2 regions of the Gelria sp. Kuro-4 genome follow, and region 2 is predicted to be linked to the other one. Evidence: a T-box and tRNA genes for the amino acid it is inferred to sense, from the RefSeq annotation. Region 2 holds a T-box; the other holds one or more tRNA genes.
The links. A T-box is a leader RNA that pairs with one kind of tRNA and senses whether it is charged. The one in region 2 lies ahead of ileS (isoleucine--tRNA ligase), so its partner is inferred to be a tRNA-Ile.

Region 1 (4,397 bases), 340 kb from region 2:
TCAGCGGCGGCGTCACCACCGGCGGCGTCCTCGGCGGCTTGGCCGGATTGGCGGCGGGAGCAGGTGCTTTGGCCATTCCCGGAATAGGACCGTTAATCGCGGCCGGCCCCATCGCCGGTCTTATTTCCGGGGCCGCCACGGGCGGGATCGCCGGCGGACTCCTCGATTGGGGTATCCCGGAAGAACGCGGCCGTTATTACGAGGGCAAGGTGCGCGAAGGCAAGATCCTGGCCACCATCCGCGCCGAAGACAACAAAGTGGATAAAGCCGCGCAGGTTCTACGCAACCAGGGTGCCACCGACGTGGAGACCCATTAAGCCTTACCACCCAGGCGCCGGCAAAGGCCGGAGATCACCCGGGCCGCCCTCTCGGCGGCCCTTTTGCTGAAGGCGCGAAAGTCCGCCGGCGCACCGCCGTCGGCGCGGTCGGAAATGGCCCGCAGGAGGGCGAACGGTCAGACATTCCTTAAGGACCTTCACCTCCACGTCAAGGGCTCCGAGGATACCGAACTTATTAATCACCATTACCCTTCTCCCCATCCGTACCATAAATGCTCAAGATATATCGGCCGTCTTGCCGCCGTAAGCCGAAAATGAGCCCTCTTTTTTTGAGGGTGCGGTTGAGCATGGTCACTAACCGGGGCACTTCTTCCGGCAGGCGAAAGTTGCCTTCGGCCAGCAGGGGAAGTGGTGCGTGCTTAGCCCACAGGTCCATAGCTTCCTTCCTTTCGCTGTTGACTTGGCGGGTCTTCTTTGCTATAATGGCATTGTCACAGGGGAGTAGCTCAACTGGCAGAGTAGCGGTCTCCAAAACCGCCCGCTGGGGGTTCGAGTCCCTCCTCCCCTGCCAGATATGCAGAAAGGCGGCGAGCAGCCGCCTTTCTGCATATCTGCTAGTGGCAGGTACTGCAACTCCCGCCGCTGCACGTGGCGCAGGAGCCGGAGCTGGAACCTTTCGCTCCTGCCCCGCCGATGGCAAAGGTGCTGTAAACGGGTTGGGTGTTGGTTCTGTGGCAGTGACTGCAGGCGGGGTGTTCGGGCTTGGCATTCATCGGTGCGCGCACCTCAAAGCGCTGGCCGCAGTCACGGCAGCGGTATTCGTAGTAAGGCATAGGACTCCGCCTCCTTAGGCTGTACGGCTTACAGCCTCATTATAGGGAAAGGGCCTGGCAACGTCAAGGGCGCGCAGGTTCCACCGTTCCGCTCGCCGGGTTCGGCCGGCGCGGTGCTTAGGGTTATTGACTTGCGCCCCGGTATGCGGTAAAATAAGCTGTGTCAGCGATCGGAGCGTGGCGCAGCTTGGTAGCGCACTTGGTTCGGGACCAAGGGGTCGCTGGTTCAAATCCAGTCGCTCCGACCATTTTGTGACCCTATGGTCAAGTGGTTAAGACATCGCCCTTTCAAGGCGGTAACGGGGGTTCGAATCCCCCTAGGGTCACCAAATGTGGGCCCATAGCTTAGCGGTAGAGCAGCCGGCTCATAACCGGTCGGTCCCAGGTTCAAATCCTGGTGGGCCCACCAAGGAAACTGTGTGGAGAGGTTCCCGAGTTGGCCAAAGGGGGCAGACTGTAAATCTGCTGGCGATGCCTTCGGTGGTTCAAATCCACCCCTCTCCACCAAGAAATAACGGCGCTAAGGGGCCCTGTCCCAGGGGCCCCTCTTTATTATGCCAGGCGCAGGGCCCGGTTGTAGCAATCCACCGCTTCTTCAGCACGCCCCAGATAATCGAGGCACATACCTTTGCCGCTGTAGTAAACCAGTTCTTCGGGCGTCAGGGCGAGCGCGCGTTCGTAAGCCGCCAGCGCCTCCTGATACTTTCCTTGTTTAAAGAGGCAGGCCCCTTTGTTCCCCCAGTAAACGGCGTTGTTAGGCTCAAGCTTAAGTGCCAGGTTGAAACACTCGGAGGCCTCGCGCATTCTGTTCAAGGCCATAAGACAAAGGCCGCGGTTGTTGAGCATGCCGGTGTCGGTCGGGTTGAGCTGCAAGACTTGATCATAGCACGCCAGCGCTTCTTTGTACCGCCCCAGCCGCGTGAGGCAGGAGGCCTTATTGTGCAGCAGGTTGAGGTCGTCACCTTCCACCCGCAGCGCCAGCTCGTAGCAGCGCAGGGCTTCTTCGTAACGGCCCAGTTTGCCCAGGCAAAAACCTTTGTTGTTGAGCAGGTTCGGATCGCGCGGGCGCCGCCGGAGGGCGCGATTGTAATACGCCAGGGCCGGATCGAACTGGCCTTCTTGGCCGAGCAGGAGGGCTAAATTACCCAGGATTACGGGATCGTCGGGCGTTAGCTTCAAGGCCTCGCGGTAAAGTCGGGCGGCTTCTTGGCGCCGGCCCAGGTTGCTAAGGCAGAGCCCTTCGTTGTTGAGCAGGGTGACGTCGGGTCCAATCGCTGCGCGCGCTTCTTCATAGACGGCGGCCGCTTCCGCGAACCCTGCGCCTGCCTCCAGCACCTGCGCCAGCGCCAGCCAAGCAGGTTTTAACTTGGGGTCTATCTCTACGGCCCGGCGAAAACAGGCTGCAGCCGGGCCGTCCTGCCCTTGTTGCTGGTAAACCGTACCCAGCAAGTGGATAAGGTACGCGTTCCCCGGGGCCCGGGCAGTAGCCTGCTCGAGCAAGGAGACGGCTTTGTCCAGGCTCCCCTGGTACTGGTAAACCACGGCCAACGCCGCCGGAATATCAGCCGCCGCGGGCTCAGCCGCCATGGCAGCGTGCAGCAGCTTGACGCCGCCTTCTACCCGGCCGGCGAACAGGGCCAGCTGGGCCAGGCGGAGCTGAACGCCCGTCCGGTTAAAAAACGATCGCCGGGACGGCTGGGTTCGGACGATGCGGCCGAGGGCGGCGGCTGCATCCGTACGGGAAAGAGCCCCTGCCTGTTGTTCGGGGGCGGCGGCTGCTGTAAAGGTAAAGCCGGCCTGAACCAAGGCGGCGGCCATTTTCTTGGCAGCCAGGTAACCGGCTACCCGCGTCCGGAAGAAACCGCCTGCTTCCTCTTCCCACCAGGCGGCTGCGGCGGCCAGTTCGGCGGCCGCAGGTTCACGGTAACGCCCGCGGTGGATCTTAACGCCCGTTAGCCTCGATTTCCCTATCCTCTTTTCCGTTACCAGCAGGGCGGTAACGGGAAAAACGTAAGGAGGCAGCTGCAGCCGGGTGCGCACCGCCGGGGCTTCGCCTAAGGCCTGAGGTAATAAGATGCAACTTAACCCCAGCTTCTCGGCGGCCTGTGCGGCAGCCTGCGCGCTCCGGGCGGTCAGACCGACACCGTAGATGAAACCTGCTAGGCCGGCGAGGGCAAAACCGGCTTCGTGAGGGCAGGTCTGCTTAAGGGCAAAGTAGTCCAGGCAAAAGACCATACCCACCGCTGCCTGCCGTGGCCAGTCGCATTCGGTTAAGCCGGCCAACCAGTCCCGGTCGGCGGGTTCTGTCAACACCACCACACTGGTGGCCGGTAGGTTCTCGCAACCGGGGAGCTTCTCCATGGCTGTGAGGAGTTCTTCCAGCCAGGGTAGTTCCTGAGCCGGCCTGTGCTCTTGCGGGGATGATCCGCTCACGCTCCAATCCCTCCCAATAAAAGGCAACACTGGGATTTATAGCCAAGTATTCGCCTTTTCGGAAGGGAAAACCTGCTGGAGCGAGAAATATGTTAGCGGTTTTTTTCCGCCATAAAGCGATCGGGCTCATACTGTTTCGACGGCAATTCCGGCCAGCCTTGCTCAAGGCCTTGGAGCAGGACTTCACCGGTGGCTGGATTGGTGGCGGCCGGAACGTAGTGCACGTCACAAAGGCGTAGCAGGGCGGTGATATCCGGCTCATGCGGTTGCGGGGTTAAAGGGTCGCGGAAGAAAAAGACGGCGTGCACCCGCCTGGAGGCGATCTCAGCCCCAATCTGCTGGTCTCCTCCCAGGGGTCCGGACTGGTAGCGTTCCACCTCAAGGCCGGTACGCTCTTGGAGCAGGCGCCCCGTATTGCCGGTGGCGATGAGCTGGGCCTGCGCAAAAAAATCCCGGTGCCGGGCCACAAATTCTGCCAGTTGGCTCTTCATGCGATCGTGAGCGATGAGCGCGATGCGCTTCATGTCTGTAACTCCTTTCAGGAGGTGAAGTTAGATGGCAAAAAGGATACCCGACCTGCTTGGGGCCCTGGCCGCGGCCTACCCTGCGGCGCGCACGGAACTGGTGTTTCACTCGCCCTTTGAGCTTTTGGTGGCTACCATGCTCTCGGCGCAGACCACCGACCGGCAGGTTAATCGCGTTACCCCGCTGCTCTTTGCCCGTTACCCTACCCCGGAGGCCCTCGCCGCTGCTGATCCGGAGGTGCTGGCCGGAGAGATTGCCGGCGTCGGTCTTAACCGGACCAAGGCCCGGCACCTGGTAAGCGCGGCCCAGCGGCTGGCCGCGGTCTTTC
Region 2 (4,397 bases):
GCCTGGTGCTCCAGGCGGTGCAGGCGGGGGCAGAGCGCTCGGCGGAGCTGGGGGCGGCCCGAAAGTAAGCGGGGGTGAAGGTTTGTTCCTTTATAACGTTGTTGCCCGGCTGTTCGACCTATACAACCTCCTTATCTTGATCCGCCTGCTCCTTTCCTGGGTAAACCCGGACCCCTACGCCCCCTGGGTGCGCTTTGTCTACCAGCTGACGGAGCCTTTCCTGGAGCCCTTCCGGCGGCTTTTGCCGCCGGTGGGGATGATTGACTTTTCCCCGCTCTTGGCGCTCCTAGTGCTTTCCTTTATCCGCCGGCTGGTGCTGAGCCTGATCCTTAATCTCGTAATGTAAGGTAGGAGGGCCGCTATGCTTACCCCTCTGGACATTCAGAAAAAGGAGTTCCACCGGCGCCTGCGCGGTTACAGCGAGGCAGAGGTGGATGAGTTTCTCGACCAGGTGCTGGAGGATTATGAACTGCTGTACCGGCAAAACGCCAGCCTCAAGGACGAGGTGGGGCGGTTGCGGGCGGAAACAGAACGCTACGCCAACCTGGAAGAGACGCTGAAGAACACCCTGGTGCTGGCCCAGAAAGCGGCCGACGCCACCCGCACCAACGCCGAGAAAGAGGCCGAGCTGATCATTTCCCAGGCGCGGAGCGAGGCGCAGGCGCTGGCCGAGGAAGGGCGCCGGCGCCTCAAGGAGCTGGAGGAGGAATACTCCCGGCTCCAAAGTGAAGTGGCGGCCTACAAGGCCCAGACGCGCGCCCTGCTTTTGGGGGCGGTGGCGCTTCTGGACGCACCGGCGGAGGAGAAGGGGGAAGCTGAAGCGGATGGAGCGGGAGAAACTGGCGCACAGCCTGACGGCGGGTCTTAAGAACGCCTTCTCCGTGCTCTGGCTTTTGGCCAAGGTGATGGTGCCGGCCACCCTGGCCGTGACTTTCCTCGACCGTACCGGCTGGCTGACCCGGCTCGCCCGGGCCTTTGCCCCGGCCATGGCCTGGCTGGGGCTGCCCGGGGAGGCAGCCGTTGCCCTGGTGGCGGGCAACCTTTCCAGCATGTACGCCGGGGTGGGAGCCATGGCCGTCCTGGAACTCAGCGCCAAGCAGCGCCTCATTCTTGCCGCCATGCTGATGCTCTCGCATTCCTTGCCCCAGGAAGGCGCCATTGTCGCCCAGGCCGGTGGGGAAGTAGCCACTGTAATCGCTGCCCGGCTCTTAACGGCGGGCGCCGTGGGCCTGGCACTCAATCTGCTTTTTTAAGGGGGAGGCGCACGGTGGCATTTCTCTGGGAGGTCCTGGCGGACGGCCTTACGGCCAGCTTTTTTTCCCTGGCCAGGGTTGCTTTCCTCCTGGTGCCCCTCTTGACCGGCATGGAGCTGGCCAAGGAAATGGGCTGGCTGGAGAAGGTGAGCGGTAGCCTGGCGGGCGGCTTAAGGCGGCTTTTTCTGCCGGAGCGGGCGGCGCTCCCTTTGGCGACCGGCCTGATCATCGGTTTTACCTATGGGGCCGGTGTAATCCTGGCGGCGGTGCGGGAAGGCGGCTGGACGCGGCGCGAACTCACCCTGCTCTGGGTGTTTTTAAGCCTCAACCATGCCATTATTGAAGATACGGCCATTTTTGCCGCGCTGGGCCTGCCGGCGCTCGGCGTTTTGGCCGTGCGCCTGGTTCCGGCGGTTATGGCCACCGGGGTGCTTTCGCTGTGGCTACGCCGGCGGGAGAGGGTGCCCAAACGCGGCGCGGGCGCTTAATTGACTTTTGCTTCGCCGGGCTGTATAATGGGCATAATCAAAAAGCTAAAGGCGATGAACGGGAAAGTAGGCCGAGGCCTACGGGCAGAGAGCCGGGGAAGGTGCGAGCCGGCACGGCGGTCCAGGCTGAAGATCACCCGGGAGTCGGGCGCTGAAACTCTAAAGGAGTAAGCGGCCCCGGCTGAGGCCGTTACCGGACGCGAGCGGGTGCACTTTTGCGCCCAGATGGGTGGTACCGCGGGAATAACTCTCGTCCCAAAGGGGACGGGAGTTTTCTGTTTCAGGAAGAGAGTCAACCCGGGCAAGCTCCGGGTCGAACAGTGCTTTTGGAGGTGGAGGCATGGATTACTCGAAGACCCTTAACCTACCCAAGACCAGGTTCCCCATGCGGGCGAATCTGCCCCAGCGCGAGCCCGAGATTCTAGCCCGCTGGGAAGAGATGGATATTTACGGCCTGACCCGCAAACATGCGGCGGGCCGGCCCAAGTTCATCCTGCACGACGGCCCCCCGTACGCCAACGGTAACATTCACCTGGGCACGGCCCTCAACAAGGTGCTGAAGGACATTGTCAACAAGTACAAGTACATGCGCGGCTACGATACGCCCTACGTACCGGGCTGGGACACCCACGGCCTGCCCATTGAACACGCGGCCATCAAAAACCTGGGCCTCAACCGGGCCGAGATCTCTACGGCGGAGCTGAGAAAGCGCTGTGCCGAGTACGCCCTGCACTTCGTGGCCGAGCAGCGCGCGGAGTTCAAGCGCCTGGGCGTGCGGGGCGACTGGGAACACCCCTACCTGACGCTCAAGCCGGAATACGAGGCCAAGCAGATTGAGGTTTTCGGGGCCATGGCCCAGAAGGGCTACATTTACAAGGGCCTTAAGCCGGTCTACTGGTGCACCACCTGTGAGACGGCCCTGGCCGAGGCCGAGGTGGAGTACCGGGAGGCTAAGTCCGATTCGCTCTACGTGAAGTTCCCCCTCAAGGCCGACCCCACCGGGCGCCTCACCGTGCTGGCGCCGGCCGACAAGATCTACTTTGTGATCTGGACCACCACCACCTGGACCCTGCCGGCCAACCTAGCCGTTTGCCTCAACCCGCGCTTTGAGTATGCGCTGGTGAAAACAGGCGACGAGTACTATGTACTGGCCAAAGACCTGGTGGAGATGGTGATGCAGGAAGTCGGGCGCCGGGCCGACGGCATTGTGGGTACCTTCCGGGGCGAGGAGCTAGAGGGCGTCGAGTGCTGGCACCCGTTTATCGAGCGCCCCTCGGTGGTGATCCTGGGCGAGCACGTTACCCTGGATGCCGGTACCGGCTGTGTGCATACCGCGCCGGGCCACGGCCTCGAGGACTTCGAGGTGGGGCAGAAGTATAAGCTTCCCATCCTCAACCCGGTGAACGGTAAAGGCGTCTTTACCGAAGAAGCCGGTAAGTTCGCGGGCCTGCCGGTGCGGGAGGCCACCGAACCCATCGTTGCGGAACTGAAGCGGCACGGCGCGCTGCTCCACTTCAGCACCATCACCCACCAGTACCCGCACTGCTGGCGCTGCAAAGACCCGGTGCTGTTTTTGGCCACCGAGCAGTGGTTTGCTTCGGTGGACGCCTTCCGGGATAAGACCCTGGAGGCGATCAAGGACGTCAAGTGGTACCCGAGCTGGGGCGAGGAGCGCATCAGCGCCATGGTGCGCGAACGCTCCGACTGGTGCATTTCGCGCCAGCGCGTTTGGGGTGTGCCCATTCCCATCTTCTACTGCGAACAGTGCGGCCAGGAACTCATCACTCCTGAAAGCATTGCGGCGGTGCGCGATCTCTTTAAGCGTGAAGGCTCCAACGGCTGGTTTACACACAGCGCGGCGGAGATCCTGCCGCCCGGCACCGCCTGCGCCGAGTGCGGCAATACCACCTTCCGCAAAGAGACCGATACCATGGACGTGTGGTTCGATTCCGGCTCCAGCCACTTTGCGGTGCTGGAGACCCGGCCGGAACTCAAGTGGCCCTGCGACCTTTACCTGGAGGGCAGCGACCAGCACCGCGGCTGGTTCCAGTCCTCGCTCCTTACGGCGGTGGCGGTGCGCGGGCGGGCGCCGTACAACGCGGTGCTCACCCACGGTTACGTGGTCGATGGCGAGGGCCGCAAGATGTCCAAGTCCATCGGGAACGTGATCTTTCCCCAGGAGATCATCAAGGAGTTCGGGGCGGACATCCTGCGCCTCTGGGTGGCCTCTTCCGATTTTAAAGCCGACATCCGCGTGTCGCGGGAGATTCTCCTGCAACTGGCCGAGGTGTACCGCAAGATCAGGAACACGGCGCGCTTCCTCCTGGGTAACCTGTACGACTTCGACCCGGCCCGGGATAAAGTGCCGTATGCAGAGCTTGGCGAGCTGGATCGCTGGGCGCTTTTAACGCTGGCGCGCCTCACCGAGAAGGTCACCGCCGCCTACGAGAACTACGACTACCACCTGCTCTACCACGCCCTGCACAACTTCTGTGCCCTCGACATGAGCGCCTTTTACCTGGACGTCATCAAGGACCGCCTCTACTGCAGCACTCCCGAGGCGCGCGATCGCCGGGCGGCCCAGACGGTGCTCTACGAGGTACTCACAACGCTGGTGCGCCTGATGGCGCCGGTGCTCACCTTTACTGCCGAGGAA

Region 1: it has a tRNA-Ile gene. The T-box ahead of ileS (isoleucine--tRNA ligase) is inferred to sense a tRNA for this amino acid. The anticodon was not compared.

Annotation. Positions count from the first base shown of each region.
Region 1 covers NZ_AP024619.1:1,841,160-1,845,556, forward strand. The annotation lists gene K5554_RS09250 (general stress protein) at 1-317, shown strand, start outside; gene K5554_RS09255 (DUF4264 family protein) at 514-714, opposite strand; tRNA gene K5554_RS09260 (tRNA-Trp) at 774-849, shown strand; gene K5554_RS09265 (zinc ribbon domain-containing protein) at 893-1,111, opposite strand; tRNA gene K5554_RS09270 (tRNA-Pro) at 1,283-1,359, shown strand; tRNA gene K5554_RS09275 (tRNA-Glu) at 1,366-1,440, shown strand; tRNA gene K5554_RS09280 (tRNA-Ile) at 1,446-1,520, shown strand; tRNA gene K5554_RS09285 (tRNA-Tyr) at 1,533-1,618, shown strand; gene K5554_RS09290 (tetratricopeptide repeat protein) at 1,664-3,544, opposite strand; gene K5554_RS09295 (methylglyoxal synthase) at 3,637-4,068, opposite strand; gene nth (endonuclease III) at 4,100-4,397, shown strand, end outside.
Region 2 covers NZ_AP024619.1:1,501,256-1,505,652, forward strand. The annotation lists gene proC (pyrroline-5-carboxylate reductase) at 1-68, shown strand, start outside; gene K5554_RS07505 (YggT family protein) at 83-346, shown strand; gene K5554_RS07510 (DivIVA domain-containing protein) at 362-868, shown strand; gene K5554_RS07515 (nucleoside recognition domain-containing protein) at 825-1,253, shown strand; gene K5554_RS07520 (nucleoside recognition domain-containing protein) at 1,268-1,741, shown strand; T-box leader at 1,787-2,002, shown strand; gene ileS (isoleucine--tRNA ligase) at 2,082-4,397, shown strand, end outside.